3 regions of the Stenotrophomonas sp. YJH_SMC_94-11 genome follow, and region 3 is predicted to be linked to each of the others. Evidence: predicted binding sites of a transcription regulator. Region 3 holds the regulator's gene; each other region holds the start of a gene.
The links. The regulator FliA, encoded in region 3, starts transcription of late flagellar genes. The targets are predictions, from matches to a motif close to TAAAGTTTNNCNNNCNNNGGCCGATAA.

Region 1 (6,504 bases), on a different contig from region 3:
GGGCATGGGTATCGCGAAAAATTCCGTTGAGAACAACTACCTGAATCACGACGAGCGGATGGAGTACCTTCAGGCGACTCTGATGTGTTCCGACTCTGGCAAAGATTGCGATATCAAAGAGAACTTCGAGCGGCTCTCCGCGGAGCGCGATTACAAGTTGTTGATGGCGTGCCAAGTGCCAGGGTCTATCGCGTGCAGTGAGCAGCGATCACTTGCGAAGATTGCGTTGGAATCGCATAACTCTCCTATATATAAGGGGGAGTATGACGCGTGGATGGCGGAAAACGCCGATAAGCTCATCGCTGCGAGCAAGAATACCGGTTCTGGGGTCAACCTTGAAAAAATTGCCATTCACTCTTCTACTGAAGATCTGCAAAGGAAGGTGTACTGTTCGCTGGTTGGTGAGTGTGGTTCGAACACTGTCGATCTATTGCGTGGTGCAGGCTACGGTGCGGAAGCCGACTGGCTGTCGTCGACGAATCGAGCAGTCGCTGGCGCTGCCTTCGTAAACGGGCTCTGGACCGGGGGGAAGGACCTGGTGGCGGGCGCCGCAAGCATGAACCAGATCGGTGTTCTGCTGGGTTTGGTCTCGGATTACAAGGAGATGGACAAGCTTGGCTTGCAGGCCTTCTCCCAAAAGCGCAACAGCGCGATAAGTCAGGCCATCAATGAGTACATGGAGAAGACTGCGGGGTTGGCCTACTACTTAGCTGGTGGACGAAACTCGTGGAATTTCGAGGATGTCGACCAAGCAGCGAACGTTGGCGGAAAGCTTACTGTTGATATTGGAAGCTCTTTGTTAGGGCCTGAGGCGTTCCTTGCAAAGGGGGCTAAGACCACCGCATTGGAGGCCGCTGCTTCAGAGGCACTCGAACGGGCTCGAAAGGCGCGCTCGGTAAAATTGGAGCCGGATGGCTCGTTGCCGCCGCATCTTCTGCCAGATAATATTGATGGTCACGGTCTAATCGAATATCCCGTTCTGCAAGTTCCGGATTCATCAATGGTCGCCGCCGAGAGGCTAAAATCTGATCTGTTCGAGCTACAGAAGGTTGATGTTAGGCTTAACACGATATTGCCCGGTGGTGGAAAACCAATTGAGGTAATCGCGGAGAGTAGTATTGGTGGCCAAGTGCTGTGGGATACCAATCAGGGGTCGCGGCCAGCTCATTTAGCCGATCCGAATCGGCCGACCTTGATCTCAGATCTGGTGCCTCCAGGGCGTCCAAATTCAAATATGAAAGAGGCGCATGCCGAGATCGCGTTGATTCAACAGGCGTTCGATGCAGGTCTTACGAGAGGGCAGGATATGAGTATGGTCGTTCGAGGCAGATCTGTTTGTGATTTCTGTATGTCTGATATCGGAAAGGCTGCTGACCGCGCCGGTTTGAATAGTGTGAGAGTGCTGGATGCGAGCAATGGTAGAGTCCATGTTGGGGTAAGGGGGATCGGATGGAAATGATGGTGGACGATAGTCTTGAGGACGATCGAGCGTTCGAGGTTGAAATTCTTATTGGGCGTTCCAAGCCGCACGTTGAAATCGCAGAGAGGGTGGTCTGGAGTAGGGTTGAGGCTGGGGTTAGAGCAGTGTTCGCTCAAGGAGGGCGAGTAAGATTGCGGCTTCTCGAAGCAAGCGGTTACATTCGAAAGATGAGCATGGACGCAAATCCGGGCAATTTCAGGTTGCTTGCTTTTACTTCTTCGGATGATATGAGGATGGAAATTCTGGAGTGGTGTGGGCCTGATGATGGAACGGCCAGTGGCTACGTGAAATTTGACGATGATATGTGGGATTCTCGAAAAGTGTGCAGTGATGTCGATGTTGCACTTCGATTGTTTGGTGAGTTTTACAGCCAAGGAGATCTTCTTGATGGGCTTGTGTTCTTCAGGTCGCCTTGGGATCCATTGCAATAAATTCCGAGAGGTGCTGCAACTCTTGGTCGAAGCGAAAATAGATAATCATGCGGCAATCCCTTGCCATTATTTCAGGTCGCCTAATAAATTTTCCTGAATAAGTATATGGGGAGAGGGGTGGGGCACTCTTGTTGATCTATTATTTCCGGTGGGTATTTCTGTGGGCGAATGACTTGCCCAACGACCCGGCGATGTGGGGTGGCTGATGCGACGCATTTTGCTGATATTTCAGTTGATGGAAATGTTCTTAATTCTGAATTCTGTAGCGCGCAAATTAATTCATCAGGTGGACGTTTGACGTTGCTGGATGCGTTCTCGGTAACGCTGGTATTCCTCGAGGCGTTTTTTGGTCGATCCGGTGAGGATCTTCCGCTGTTCGAAGTTATTGGGCCTTTCACGTCGCCTTTAGATGATTGCGGTTGCCTGAATGATTCCTCTGTCTGGGTTGACTGGATCGAGTCGGTTGGAAAGGTTAGGTCGTAGGGGTTTAGGTGGCGGCTTCTCTGATGGCAGTAGGGATCAAAAGGGGGGCGGGCGATGCAAGGGGATCTTGAATTTGGTTGTGACCTCGAAGTCGAGATTCTTGTCGGCCGCGGTAGGCCTCATGCTGAGGTGACAGAGGAGCCTGTCTGGAGCAAGGTTGAGTTTCGTGGCGAGTTTGGATAAAAGATAATGAGAGTAAGGATTGACCCGCCTTCGGCAGCACTGTCGGTGAAGCAGTACAGCGCACAGATACAGCCTCCAATGGGCTGAGCGAAAAGGATGCACTGGCGATCGTGGTAGGAGACAGGTTCTCCACCTATCTCCGCCACTGGAGGCTGTACGAAGCAAGCAGCAGGGCGCCAAGGCGATGGAACTGGCCGGCATTCCTGTTCTCGTCACTCTGGTTCTTCTTCCGGCGCATGCATGCGTGGGGAGCGCTCTGGTTCATCCTTTCGCCGTTGATGATGACCGCCTTCGTGCTGATGGGGCTGCCATGGTTGTCGTTGCTCTCTTTCCTGGTGTTTCGCGTACTTGCAGGAATCCTGGCGAATCCGTTGTACCTGGCGCATTGCCGAAGCATTGTCCGCAAGGTTGATGCCGAGCATCGCGGGGCACATCGGCGGCACCTTGGGCTGCAGACGGCTGGCGGCGTCAGCTACACCGCTCTGGTGATCGCCTTGGCGGTAACGGCCTCACAGAACACCCTGATCAATCTGATCGTTGGTTCGATATCAGAGCTAACGCTCGCGCAGTCTGCTGTGCACGTGGCGGCGAACCCGCCGGATCTGCCGGACCCGCGGATAGAGGAAGCAGAGCGGGTGGCGTACCAGGAGCAAATGCGTGCGATCGCAATGACGGCGTGGCCAGCAGGTATTCCCGTCGAGGGCAATGCCTGCATTGTCGAGCTGCGGCTGGCGCCCCCGGGGCGAGTGCTGGAGGCCAATGCTTTGGAGCCGTGCACGTTGAGCGAGGCGCAGCGCGAGATGATGCTGGGCGAGATCAGGCGCACGGACTTCACGATCGAGGGAAAGATGCAGTTCTTCAATGGGCATACCCTCATCGGCTTGCGCAGGTAATGAGCATTTCGCTGTTTCTCGAGGTCGAAGCCGGTGCCGATCTGGGGGCCGTGCTGCACGCTCTGGGTTCGATCCAAGCCGGGTTCTCCAGCGATACTGGCGGTCTGCGTGGATATCTTCCAGCGTCCAACACCGGCTTCGGGTTCGGCATCGTCGACCCGCCGGAGGCACTCGCAGCGGAAGGGATTGAGGCCTCGTGGCAGGTGGGCCTGCTCGGCTCGTTTCATTTCCGCGCGAGCGGGTTTGAAAGCGCCTGGGAGGAAATCTGCCGCTTCATCAAGCGCTACGCCGCGATGTGCGGGTTCCGGTTTGTGCTCTCGTTCCAGTTCGAGAGCGTCTTTGCGGCAAGGCTCGGGCAGGATCTGGTCCTTCCGGGGCCTGCTGCACCGTAATGCTGGATACCGGAGCGGCAGGCCCCGGCCCGTTCTCATTCTGACTATCAGTGGTGATATACCTTATGGATATAACACGTCCGTGGATCGTCTGATTTCACACCTGTCTGCACAGTTCCAGAGTTTTGGATCGATATAATAATATCGCCCCATAAAGTTTCCCCTGCCTGCGCCGCCATCGATCGTACGGCCATGATCAAGGGAATTGAGATGCTCGCCTTACGCAACCTCCGTGTGGGATCCCGGCTGGGGGCCGGGTTCGGTTTGCTGCTGCTGTTCATCGTGGCCATCGTCGGCCTGGCGCTGTACGGAAACCATCTGAAGTCTGCCCAGTTCTCGAAGGTGGTGGACGTCAACATGGTGAAGATGCGGCTGTTGAACGAGATGCTGGATACCAACAACGCGGTGCTGATGCATCGCCGGCTGATGGTGATCAAGCGCGGTGAGGATTTCGACAAGGATTATCAGAAGGCGCAGGAGCTGTCGCAGACCTACGACGGTATCTGGGCCAAGTACATCAAGATTCCACGCGATGCCACCGGTGATGCCCTGGTGGCGAAGATCGACGCGGCACGCAAGGCCACCGACGCCTCCACCCAGCATCTGCACGAGCGCATGAAGGCCGGTGATTTCGACGGTGCGGCCAAGGAACTGCTCGCCGAGCACGGACTGGCTACCGCATGGAATGAGGCGATCTCGGCCCTGCTGCGGCACCAGGAGACACTGACCGCGCGCAGCCGCGAGGAATATCGTTCAACGGAATCCTGGACCGGCACGTTGTCGATCGTGTTCGGGGTGCTGAGCCTGATACTGGGCTCGCTGGCCGCGTGGGCCATCACCCGCAGCCTGACCCGCCCGCTGGAAGGTGCGGTGAAGCTGGCCGACGGCATCGCCAACGGGCGGCTGGACAACAGCATCGACGCGTCCGGCAACGATGAGGTGACGCAGCTGCTCAGGTCGATGCAGCGCATGCAGGCGCAGTTGCAGTCGGTGATGGCGGCGCAGGGCGAGCTGGCCCGCCAGCACGATGCCGGCAGCCTCAGCTATCGCATGGACGAGGCTGCCTTCCCCGGCGACTACGGGCGCATGGTGCACGAGACGAATGCGCTGGTCGGCTCGCACGTGCAGGTGCAGAACCGGCTGATCGAAGTGATGAAGCATTACGCCCAGGGCGACCTGTCGGTGGACATGGATCCGCTGCCGGGCGAGAAGGCGGCGATCACCCAGGCAATGGACGAGACCAAGACCAGCCTGTCGGCGATCAACGGCGAGATCCGCCGGCTGGCGACGGCCGCGGCGGCGGGCGACTTCAGCCTGCGCGGCGATGAAGATCGCTTCGCCTATGATTTCCGCGACATGGTGGCAGGGCTCAATCGCCTGATGCAGACCACCGACGAGAACCTGGTGCAGGTGTCGACGCTGCTGCAGGCGATCTCGCGCGGGGACCTGACCGTGCGCATGCAGGGTGACTTCCACGGCGTGTTCGCCCGCATGCGCGATGACTGCAATGCCACCGTCGATCAGCTCAAGCAGATTGTCGGCCGCATCCAGTCCAGCGCGTCCAGCATCAACCTGGCGGCAGGCGAGATTGCCTCGGGCAACACCGATCTGTCGCGGCGTACCGAACAGCAGGCGGCAAATCTGGAAGAGACCGCAGCATCGATGGAGGAACTGACCTCCACCGTGAAGCAGAACGCCGAGCATGCACGCCAGGCGAACCAGCTCGCCATCGGCGCGCACGGTGTCGCGTCGCAGGGCGGCGAGGTGGTCGGCCAGGTGGTCACCACGATGTCGGCCATCGAAGCCTCGTCGAAGAAGATCGCCGAGATCATCAGTGTCATCGACGGCATCGCCTTCCAGACCAACATCCTGGCCTTGAACGCGGCGGTGGAAGCCGCGCGTGCCGGCGAGCAGGGCAGGGGCTTTGCGGTGGTGGCCAGTGAGGTGCGCACGCTGGCACAGCGCTCGGCCGGTGCGGCCAAGGAGATCAAGAGCCTGATCGAGGATTCGGTCGGCAAGGTCGCCGATGGATCGGCGCTGGTCCGCCAGGCAGGTACCACGATGGGCGAGATCGTGGCGTCGGTGCAGCGCGTGACCGACATCATGGCTGATATCTCCGCCGCATCGCAGGAGCAGAGCTCGGGCATCGAGCAGGTGAACCAGGCGGTGGTGCAGATGGATGAGACCACGCAGCAGAATGCGGCGCTGGTGGAAGAGGCCAGTGCAGCGGCACGCTCGATGGAAGAGCAGGCCAACCTGCTGGCTGAGGCGGTTTCGGTGTTCCGCACGGGTGCGGCGACGGCAGCGGCGGTGGTACGCCCCGCATTGGCAGCGGTAGCTGCGACGGTCACCCCGGTACGCCGGCCCGCTGCGCTTTCACCCCGCATCGAACCGACACTGGCGGCCAATGCCGGTGGTTGGGAAGAGTTCTAGAACGTGGCACGCCGGTAGGGAGACGGCGCCCATCACGATGGCTGATCGTGATGGGCGCGGATTTTCTTCCTGAACGCGCGATGGCCGATGAGGTGGCGGACACGCCCATTTCACTTCCGGTTGCCAACTGCGGGTGGACACTGGCGCCATTCCGGAACTCAGGAGATGGCCATGAAGACCTCGACCCGACTGCTTGTGCTCGGCACCCT
Region 2 (4,044 bases), on a different contig from region 3:
TGAAGCCGTGGCCCGCTTCCGGCTGGCATCACACGGCACGACGGCCATTCCGGCACGCCCGCTGGCGGCACCGGTACCGCGCCAGGTCGCCGCCGCCGCACCGGCGGCAAAAACGGTCCCGGCACGTGCGCTGCGCACCGCGACAGCCCAGCCGGCACTGGCTGCGGACGGCGACTGGCAGGAGTTCTGACAGAACCACGGGGTCAGATCCCTTTCCCGCAGGAAAGGGATCTGACCCCTTACGCGTAGAAAGTGATGCAAATCTCACTTCATAATCCGGTGCAGAGGCCGATATCCCCATCGAGCCTCGCACCAACGCGTGCTGGCGCCCGCCCCTGACCGTAGATTCCATGTCCGACGGCAACGACACTGCAGTGCATGATGTCCACGCGGCCGACGCCGCTGACGAGCGCTTCCTGGTCCGCAACCCGCGCCAGCTGCGGCAGCTGCTGCGCTCGCTGATCGACCAGCGATCACTGGTCAACGCGCACATCGACGGCCGTGACCGTTCGTTCCCCACTGCGCTGCTCGACCTCGACGAGGACGAGGACTACCTGCTGCTCGATGGCAGCCCGCAGGAAGCCTCCAACCGCGCCGCCGAGCAGGCCGATCACCTGCTGTGCTTCGCCCAGCTCGAACGGGTGCTGGTGCGTTTCCGCCTGCACGAACTGCAGCGCGTGGACAACGACGGCCACGTGGCCTTCCGCGCTCCGCTTCCGGAAGAACTGGTGCACCTGCAGCGCCGCGAGCTGTATCGGCTGGAGACCCCGGTCACCGACTCACCGCAGCTGCTGCTGCCCCCCGGCGAAGCGCGCGCCGAAGCGTTGTCGATGCGCGTGGTGGACATCAGTGGCGGTGGCCTGGCCGTGGTGGTTCCCAATGACTGCGCGGTGTTCGGCCTGCAGAAGCGCTATCCGGCGCAGCTGTCCCTGCCCGATGGACCCGACCTGGACATCGCGCTGGTGGTCTGCAACCTGTTGCAGCAGCGCCAGCCCAACGGCATCGAGGTCAAGCGCGTGGGCATGCGCTTCGACAGCCTGCCGCGCGGCGCCGACAGCGCCATCCAGCGCTACATCTTCCGCATCGACCGCCAACGCAAGGCACGCCGCAACGGCGAGCTCTGAGGCCCGGCCAACGGGTAGTGCCGGCCGCTGGCCGGCAACTTGGCGACAATGCGGGTACGGCCATTTCCGGCCAGCGGCCGGCACTACCGATCTCCGGTAGATCCACGCCATGCGTGGATGCCCCCACCCTCCCAGGTAGATCCACGCCATGCGTGGATGCCCCTTCCCCGGGCACCTAAAGTCCCCCCCAGCGGGGCCGATATCGAGCCTGACACCGGGACTTCCGGCAGAACCAGGACCCCTCGATGAACGACAAGACCAGCTCCGCCGCCAGCACCGGTGGCGAATTCCTCAGCTTCACCCTTGGTGACGAGCACTACGGCGTGGACATCCTCAAGGTGCAGGAAATCCGTGGCTACGACGCGGTTACCCGCGTGCCGGATGCCCCGGACTACATCAAGGGTGTGATCAACCTGCGTGGCACCATCGTCCCGGTGATCGACCTGCGCCTGAAGCTGCGCCTGGACAACGCCCGCTACGACGCCTTCACCGTGATGATCGTGCTGAACGTCGAAGACCGCGTGGTCGGCATCGTCGTCGACAGCGTCTCCGACGTGATCCCGCTGTCGGCCGAGCAGATCCGACCGACTCCGGAATTCGGTGCCGCCGTCGATACCCGCTTCATCTCCGGCATCGGTACCCACGACGATCGCATGCTGATCCTGCTGGACATCGAGACCCTGCTCGACAGCGCCGACATGGGCCAGGCCGGCCTCACCGAAGACGTCGCCGCCTGAGTAAACGGAACTGCTTCACGTTCCGGTCACAAAACCCTTCAGTTCCCCCCGGCGATGCCGATAGGGGGACAGAAGCCGGCCGCGCAGGAGCGCGCAGGGCCGGCCCGACCGTTACCATCCCCGGAGATACCCCTCGATGAAGTCCCTGCTTGCGTTCGTTTCGGCCGCTGTCCTGGCCACCACCGCCGCCTCCGCTTTCGCCCAGTCGGCTGACATGATCCCGCCGGAACTGGCCCCGCGTTCGGTCGGCAAGGACGGCATGGTCTGTGGCAAGGTTGAAAAGGCCCGCTACGCAGAAGGTTCCGAAGGCCAGCCGACCTTCCTGTACATGGGCGGCGCCTTCCCGCGCCACACCTTCTCGGCCCGCATCGCCGGCGAGAACCGCGGCAAGTTCTCCTTCCCGCTGGAAACCCTGGAAGGCAAGACCGTCTGCGTGATCGGCAAGATCCAGCGCGACGCCTCGCGCGCGGAAATCGAAGTCAGCTCGCCGGCTGGGCTGAAGCTGGCCAACATCAAGTAATCCGCTGTCCGTCGAACCACGCCGGACCTGGTGCCGGCGTGGTTTCTGCTGCAACCGGGCCCGATGCCCGGGCGCGTCTGCCTTAGGAGCTCGCAACGCCCATGCCGTGGATCAACAACCTGAAACTGATGCCCAAGCTGCTGCTGACCTTCGGCGTCCTCCTGCTGGTGATGCTGCTGCAGGGCATCGTCGCCTATCGCGGCCTGCATTCGCTGAACAACGTCACCACCGAGCTGGCCGGTTCACGCATGGAGAGCATCCGCCTCGCCGGCGAGATGCGCGGCATGCTGGGCGAATACCGCAATGCCGCCTACCAGCAGTTGATCCGCGCCAGCGACGACGTCAAGTCCGATGCGCGCAAGCAGGCCGTCGACCTGCGCACCAGCATGGACAAGTCGATCAAGGACTATCCGAAGCTGGTCGACAACGCACAACAGAAGAAGCTGTTCGACACCTTCGCCAAGGAATGGAAGGATGCGCTGGCGTCCTATGACAGCGTCACCGAGATGCTGGAACTTGACCTGCCGGACGATGCCATCGATACCTTCGTCGGCGAAACCCGTACCAAGCACCGCAAGGCTGCATCGGCGCTGGAAGCGCTGATCGCCGAAGACAACCGCCTCGCCCGCGCCTCGCGCGAAGAGGCCGCCTCCACCTATTCCGCCTCGGCCGTGCTGACCGTGATCGCCCTGCTGGGTGGCGCCGCACTCGGCCTGGTGCTGGTGTGGCTGTTCGCCCGCGCACTGGTCGGCAGCGTGCGTGGCGCCGTCTCGGTCGCCAACGACGTCGCCGGTGGCAAGCTCGATGGTCATATCGACGTCAGCCGCCAGGACGAAGTGGGCGAACTGATGCAGGCCATGCAGCGCATGCAGCGCGACCTCCGCGAGCGCATCGAGACCGACCAGGCCGTGGCCCGCGAGAATCTGCGCATCCGTACCGCGCTGGACTACAGCTCGACCGGCGTGTACCTGACCGACACCAGCAACACCATCGTCTACAGCAACCGCGCCCTGCAGCAGACCCTGAGCCAGTACCAGGACGAAGTTCGCCGCGACCTGCCGGACTTCGATGCCCAGGCCTCGCTGATCGGCAAGCCGGTCACCGTGCTTGAACACCGCGGCGAGATGGACCAGACCCTGCTGGGTAACCTGAAGGCACACGGCGTCGCCCGTCGCCCGATGCAGTATGGCGATGCCCAGTTCGCCCAGGTGGTCTCGACCATCCGCAATGAAGGCGGCGACACCGTCGGCTACGTGGTGGAATGGCGCGACCGTACCCAGGAAGCGCGGGTCGAAGCCGAAGTGGCCCGCGTGATCGCCCAGGCTGCCGCCGGCGACCTGTCCGGCCGCATCGACGCCACCGACAAGGAAGGCTTCTTCCTGCAGCTGGCCCAGCAGATCAACGGCCTGCTGGATGCCAACGCTGGCAGCATCGAACAGATCTCCGGCCTGCTTGCGGCACTGTCGCAGGGCGACCTGACCGTGCGCATGCACGGCGACTACCAGGGCGTGTTCGCCCGCATGCGTGACGATGCCAACGCCACCGCCGCGCAGCTGAGCGAGATCGTCACCCGCATCAAGCAGTCCAGCCGCGCGATCAGTTCGGCCGCCGGCGAGATCGCCTCGGGCAACAGCGACCTGTCGCGACGCACCGAGCAGCAGGC
Region 3 (6,504 bases):
GGGCTTTCGGCAGTGGCTTGATGACCACTTCTTCGCGCCCACGGACCTGGTCCACGACCAGGCCGAAGCGCGCTTCGCCGGCCTGCAGCACCACGATGGTCAGCAGGGTCGAGGCGGCGGGCGTCACATCCAGCCACTGGCGCAGATCCACCAGTGGCAGCGTGTGCGAACGGCGGTCGAGCACGGCGCGGCCATCGAACCAGCCCAGCGAGGTGCGCGGTGCGTGCAGCACTTCCATCACGCGCGCCAGCGGCAGCGCATAGACGTCTTCGCCGGCCTGCACCAGCAGGGTCGGCAGGATCGCCAGGGTGAGCGGCACGCGGATCAGGAAGCGGCTGCCGCGGCCCAGCTCCGACTGGATCTGGATCTGGCCACTCAGTTCGCGGATGCGCGACTGCACCACGTCCATGCCAACGCCACGGCCGGAGATATCGGTGACCTGCTGCTTGGTCGAGAAGCCGGGCAGGAACACCAGGTGCAGGCACTCCTCGCTGCTCAGGCGGGCAGCGGCTTCTGGATCGATCAGGCCTTTCTCGCGTGCCTTCGCGCGCAGCTTCTCCGGATCGATGCCGGCGCCATCGTCCTGCACTTCGATGCTGACGTAGTCGCCTTCCTGCTGGGCCGACAGGCGTACATGGCCCATCCGCGGCTTGCCCTGTGCTTCGCGCAGGTCGGGCATTTCCACGCCATGGTCGATGGCGTTGCGGACCAGGTGCACCAGCGGGTCGGCCAGCGCTTCGACCAGGTTGCGGTCGAGCTCGGTCTCGGCGCCGATCAGCTCCAGGTCCACTTCCTTCTTCAGCGAGCGGGCAACGTCTCGGGCGACCTTGGGGAAGCGCGAGAAGACCTTGCCTACCGGCTGCATGCGGGTACGCATCACCGCCGACTGCAGGCGCGCGGTGGCGATGTCCAGGGTGGACACGGCGCGGTCCAGTTCCTCGTCGCGCAGGCGCGCACGCAGGGTCTTGAGCCGGTTGCGTGACAGCACCAGTTCGCCGATCAGATTGACGATCGCGTCCAGGCGCTTGGTGTCCACGCGCACGGTGTGTTCGGCTTCGGCCAGCGGCTTGGCGGCCGGCTTGGTCGCCGCTGCAGGTGCCGGTGCGGCCGGTGCGGCCAGTGGGCGTGGTCCCGCGATCGGTGCGGGCGCTGCCGCAGCGATGGGCTTGGCGCCGGGTGCGGCGCCACCGTGCAGCTGGTCGAGCAGGGCTTCGAACTCGTCTTCGCTGATCAGGCCGTCGTCGGCCTTCTTTGCTGGCGCCACCGCAGTCGGTGCGTTGCCGCCGTGCAGCTGGTCGAGCAGGGCCTCGAACTCGTCGTCGGTGATCAGGTCGCTGCCACCCGCAGCGGGAGCTGCTGCGGCGGCGGGTGCAGCCACGGCACCGCCATGCATGTCGAACTGGGCGATCAGCTCCGGCGGCGCATAGCCCGGCTCGGTGCCGGAGGAAACTGCATCCAGCATCGCTTGCAGGTAGTCCAGCGATTGCTGGGCGGCATCGAAGTGATGGGCCTGCAGCACGGCCTGGCCCGCGCGCGCGATGCCCAGCGCTTCTTCGGCGGCGTGGCACAACTCGACCATGGCGGTGACGCCGAGGAAGCCGGCGCCGCCCTTGAGCGTGTGGTAGCCCCGGAACACCGCGTTGAGTTGCTCGGTGTCCTGTGGTGCCTGCTCCAGCGACACCAGCTGTTCGCCCAGGCGATCCAGGATTTCCTGCGCCTCGATGATGAAATCGGCAGTGATGTCGTCGGATACCGCGCTCATGCTTACAGCCCCAGGTCCGACAGCAGGTCGTCGGCGTCGTTCTGCGAGACCGCGTGGCGGTCCAGTCCCTTCAGTGCCGGCCCGGCCAGTTCCGGATCGGTGCGATGCTGTTCCGGCGGCAGGCCGAGCGCGCCGAAGCCCTCATGCACACGGCGGACGATGCCGACCACGCGACGGATGATCTGCCCCGTCAGGTCCTGGTAGCTCTGGGTCAGGGCGATCTCGGTGAGGTTGTGGCGGATGCGCTCGAGCTGTGCATCCTGGCCCGGCTGCAGGCCTTCGGCGCGCAACTGTTCGGTCAGGCTGCGGCATTCCTCGGCCAGGTCCAGGGTGCGGTGCGTCGCCTGTTCGGTCATCGCCACCACGTGGTCCAGGCGTGCGCAGGCATCGTCCAGTTCGCCGGCCTCGCTGGGTACGGTCGGCAGTTCACCCAGGGCCTGCCCGAGCTCGCGGGCCAGCCGCGAGAGGCCGCTCATCATCGGCTGCGTGCGCAGCGCGACCAGTCCGTCGATGCGTTGCCGCCAGGCGGTTTCGTCACCGGACTCCAGTGCGTCCAGTGCTTCCTGCAGGCGCAGGGCGAGGGCATTCTTGTCGACCGTGGTATCCATCAGGCACTGGCCGCCAGGCGTTCGAAGATCTTGCCGAGCTTCTCTTCCAGCGTCTGCGCGGTGAACGGCTTGATGATGTAGCCGTTCACGCCGTTCTGGGCCGCTTCGATGATCTGCTCGCGCTTGGCTTCGGCGGTGACCATCAGCACCGGCAGGGTCTTCAGCTTGGCGTCGGCACGGATCGCCTTGAGCAGCTCGATGCCGGTCATTACCGGCATGTTCCAGTCGGTGACCACGAAATCGAACGGCTGGCTCTGCAGCAGCGACAGCGCGGCATGCCCGTCCTCGGCTTCGGCGGTGTTGGTGAAGCCCAGATCGCCCAGCAGGTTCTTGACGATGCGACGCATGGTCGAGAAGTCGTCGACGATCAGGATGCGCATGTTCTTGTTCAAAGCAGAGTTCCTTTGTTGTTCATTCCGGGCGGCCGGGGGCAGCTGCCTCGGGGATGTTCATTCTTCGAGGCCGGCGTCGACGGCCTCGAATACCTTCAGCCGGCCGCGCAGGCGCAGCACGGCCTGGCCGTGGATCTGGCAGACCCGCGACTCGCTCACGCCGAGCACCGCGCCGATCTCCTTCAGGTTGAGTTCCTGCTCGTAGTAGAGCGAGAGCACCAGCTGTTCGCGCTCGGGCAGATGGCCGATGGCCTTGCCCAGCTCGCGGCCGAACTCGCTGCGCTCCAGCACCTGCTGCGGGGTCGGGCCACCCTGTGCGACCGTGTCCAGCTCGCCCTGGTCCTCAATGCGCGACTCCAGGCTCAGCACCTGGCCACGCGCGGCGTCTTCCATCAGGCGCAGATATTCGGGCAGTGGCATCTCCATCGCGGCGGCCACTTCGGTGGCGCTGGCGGCGCGTCCGCTGCTCTGTTCCAGGCGGCGGATGGTGGCGGCAGCATCGCGTGCACGGCGGTGCACCGAGCGCGGCACCCAGTCGCCACGGCGGATCTCGTCGATCATCGAGCCACGGATACGGATCGAGGCATAGGTCTCGAACGAGGCGCCCTGGTCGGCGTCGTAGCTGCGCGAAGCCTCGATCAGGCCCATCATGCCAGCCTGGATCAGGTCGTCGACTTCGACGCTGGCCGGCAGGCGCGCGGCCAGATGGTGGGCGATGCGCCGCACCAGGTCCGAGTGCTGGGCGATGACGTCGTTGGCCGCCGAGCGCTGGACTTCCCTGTACTGGGCCGCGCCTTTCATGCCGCCACCCCGCGCTGCTTGAGGATGCGTTCGAGGAAGAACTCGACGCCGCCGCGTGGTTCGGTCGGCGCCTGCCAGCGGGCCGTGCGGCGCGCGATCTCGGTGATCGCCAGTGCGGACGGGCTGGACGGGTAGGCCTTCACCACCGGCTGCTGGCGCTGCACCGACAGGCGCAGCCAGTCATCCTGCGGCACGCAGCCCAGGTAGTTCAGCGAGACATCGGCGAGGAACTTCTCGCAGACGCGGGTCAGCTTCTCGTACAGCACGCGGCCCTCATTGGGGTCGCGCACCATGTTGGCCACCACCTGGATGCGGTCCACGCCCCGTTCACGCGACAGCACCTTGATCAGCGCGTAGGCGTCGGTGATTGAAGCCGGCTCGTCACAGACCACGACCACGGTGTCCTGCGCGGCCTGGCAGAAGGTCAGCACGCCGTCGGTGATGCCCGCGGCGGTGTCCACCACCATGATGTCCAGCTCGCGCTCCAGCTCGGAGAACACGTTGACCAGGCCGACGTGCTCGGCCGGGGCCAGCTCGGCCATGTGCCGGCGGCCGGACGCGGCCGGGACCACCAGCACGCCGTTCGGGCCTTCGACGATGACATCGTCCAGCGAGCAGCGGCCGGCAACCAGGTCGGCCAGCGTAAAGGTGGGATTCAAGCCCAGGATCACGTCGATGTTGGCCAGGCCGAGGTCGGCGTCCAGCAGCAGCGTGCGCTTGCCCATGCCGGCCAGCGCCACGGCCAGGTTGGCCGATACGTTGGTCTTGCCCACGCCGCCCTTGCCGCCGGTCACGGCGATGGTGCGCACAGGGCCGAGCGGCTCGCTGCGGGTGGCCGACAGCGGGAAGGTCTTGGTCAGCTTGGCGTACTCACGCGACGGCATGGTTCAACTCCGGGTTGCAGGGCATATCGGCCGCTCGGCGCAAATCTTCAAGGCGAAGTACGAGATTGGCCGCACTGGCCCGGTGCAGGTCGTCCGGAACGTCCTGGCCATCGGTCACCCAGGTGATCGGCAGGGCATGGTCCACGGCCACCGACAGGGCGTTGCCGAAGCGGCCGGTTTCGTCCAGCTTGCTCAGCACCAGGCCCTGCAGGTTGGCGGCACCGAAGCGGCGGACCACCTCGTCCATGTCGCCGAAGCTGGTGTTGGCCGGCAGCACCAGCAGGGTGCGCACCTGGCGGGCGGCGCGCAGCCACTGCAGCTGGGCGGCCAGCGCGCGGTCGCGCGGGCCCAGCCCGGCGGTGTCGATCAGTACCAGCTTGTAGTCCTTCAGGCGTTCCAGCAGCTGGTCCAGGTCGGTGCCGCTGTTGGCCTCGTGGACGGCGATGCCGAGCTGCCTGCCATAGCCATACAGCTGCTCGCGGGCGCCGATGCGGGTGGTGTCGGTGGTGACCAGGGCGACGTCACGCGGCGCGTGCTTCTCGGCGAAGCGCGAGGCCAGCTTGGCGATGGTGGTGGTCTTGCCGGCGCCGGTCGGGCCTACCAGCGCGATCACGCCGCCTTCCTCCAGCGGGTCGACCGGGGCGATCGGCAGCTTGCGCGAGATCAGCCCCAGCATCAGGCCGCGGCCTCGGTGCGCCTCGGTCTCCAGCGGAATCTGCATGGCGACGTCGCGGGCCAGGCCAGCATCGAAGCCGTACTCGTCCATCAGGTCCAGCGCGGTGGCGCGCACCGGGCAGCCGCGCAGGCGCTCGTCGGTGAAGCGGTTCATTTCGCGCTCGATCACCTGGCGCATGCCGGCCACTTCCTGGCGCAGCTGGCGGATCTCGGCGTCGTCCTGGGCGACCACGGTCAGGACCGGGGCTGGGGCGAGCGTCGGCGTCGGCGCGGTTTCGACGGTGGCATCGGCCAGCGCCGGTTCGCTTGCGGCGACCTCCGGCTGCGTTTCGGCCAGGGCTGCGGTCGGCAGCGGCGGCGGCTGCACGGCCGGGGCCGCGCTTTCGTGATGCGCCTCGTGCGGCGGGTCGATCTGGAAGCGGGCGCGGTTGGCCGGCGTGGCGCTGGCGGGTGCCGGTGCGACGATGGCTTCGGCGAACGGAGCGAAGATCTGGTCCGGCAGCGCCGGCTCATTGACGGCGGCGCGTGCCAGCGTGGCGGCGAAGCCGGTGCTGCCGCGGGTCGGCACGATCTCGTCGGCGCTGTCCAGGGTGCGGCCGGTAGCGCCCACTGCTGCACGGGCGAGGGCGGCCACCGCCGAGGTGGTCGCGACAATCGGTTCCGGTGCCGGGGTGCTGCTGCGGCGGCGGGTGACGGCGGCGATCACCGCGTCGGCGGCGGTGCGCGGCTTGGGTGCCGGCGGCGGTGCGACGTCACGGCGCGAGGCTTCCAGCGCACGCTGCACCGCGCTCTCGTCGTAGTTGGCGGCGGCGACGATCTCGATGCCTTCCTCGATCCGGCGGTTGGACAGGATCACGGCGTCAGGACCATGTTCCTTGCGCACCAGGTTCATGGCCGAGCGCATGTCGGCGGCGACGAATCGTTTGATTTTCATGCTGTGGTCACGGGGCGAAGACGGCGGGGTGGCGGTCGGGGAACTCGGGTGGTCGGTGGTCTGCACGGTGCGGGTTCCCCTTGGTGTCTGTCAGTTGCGTTGGTTCGAAAGTGGTGTCTGTTTTCTGGCGCATCGGCGGGCGGGCGTCAGCTGATCGTTCCGACCAGCTTCAGGCGCTTGTCCTCCGGCACCTCGCTGTAGGCCAGGACCGACAGCGACGGAACGCTGTGGCGGACCAGGCGGGCCAGCGCGGCGCGCACCGGGCCAGGTACCAGCACGACCGCGGGCTCGTTGCGGGCTTCCTGCTTGCTGACACATTCGGCCAGGCTCTGGTGCAGTCGCTCAGCGAGTCCGGGTTCCAGCGCGGCGCCGTTGCCCTGCGTGGACTCCTGCAAGACACGTTCCAATTGCGGGTTGAGGGTGAACACCGGCAGCTCCGCCGACATTC

Region 1: AC5P74_RS06790 (methyl-accepting chemotaxis protein) is a predicted target of FliA. The motif match lies at 4,015-4,041, and genes of this name have one in related genera.
Region 2: AC5P74_RS20085 (chemotaxis protein CheW) is a predicted target of FliA. The motif match lies at 1,301-1,327, and genes of this name have one in related genera.

What each region holds. Positions count from the first base shown of each region.
Region 1 is NZ_JCAFTR010000003.1:1,420-7,923, forward strand. It holds gene AC5P74_RS06770 (cytidine deaminase-like fold-containing protein) at 1-1,459, shown strand, start outside; gene AC5P74_RS06775 (DUF6911 family protein) at 1,462-1,911, shown strand; gene AC5P74_RS06780 (DUF2628 domain-containing protein) at 2,688-3,470, shown strand; gene AC5P74_RS06785 (hypothetical protein) at 3,470-3,862, shown strand; gene AC5P74_RS06790 (methyl-accepting chemotaxis protein) at 4,073-6,295, shown strand; gene AC5P74_RS06795 (glycine zipper 2TM domain-containing protein) at 6,461-6,504, shown strand, end outside.
Region 2 is NZ_JCAFTR010000022.1:248-4,291, reverse strand. It holds partial or broken gene AC5P74_RS20095 (methyl-accepting chemotaxis protein) at 1-190, shown strand, start outside; gene AC5P74_RS20090 (flagellar brake protein) at 351-1,124, shown strand; gene AC5P74_RS20085 (chemotaxis protein CheW) at 1,370-1,861, shown strand; gene AC5P74_RS20080 (hypothetical protein) at 1,998-2,381, shown strand; partial or broken gene AC5P74_RS20075 (methyl-accepting chemotaxis protein) at 2,483-4,044, shown strand, end outside.
Region 3 is NZ_JCAFTR010000016.1:17,694-24,197, reverse strand. It holds gene AC5P74_RS19715 (chemotaxis protein CheA) at 1-1,762, opposite strand, end outside; gene AC5P74_RS19710 (protein phosphatase CheZ) at 1,765-2,370, opposite strand; gene cheY (chemotaxis response regulator CheY) at 2,370-2,762, opposite strand; gene AC5P74_RS19700 (RNA polymerase sigma factor FliA) at 2,820-3,563, opposite strand; gene AC5P74_RS19695 (MinD/ParA family ATP-binding protein) at 3,560-4,447, opposite strand; gene flhF (flagellar biosynthesis GTPase FlhF) at 4,434-6,056, opposite strand; gene flhA (flagellar biosynthesis protein FlhA) at 6,203-6,504, opposite strand, start outside.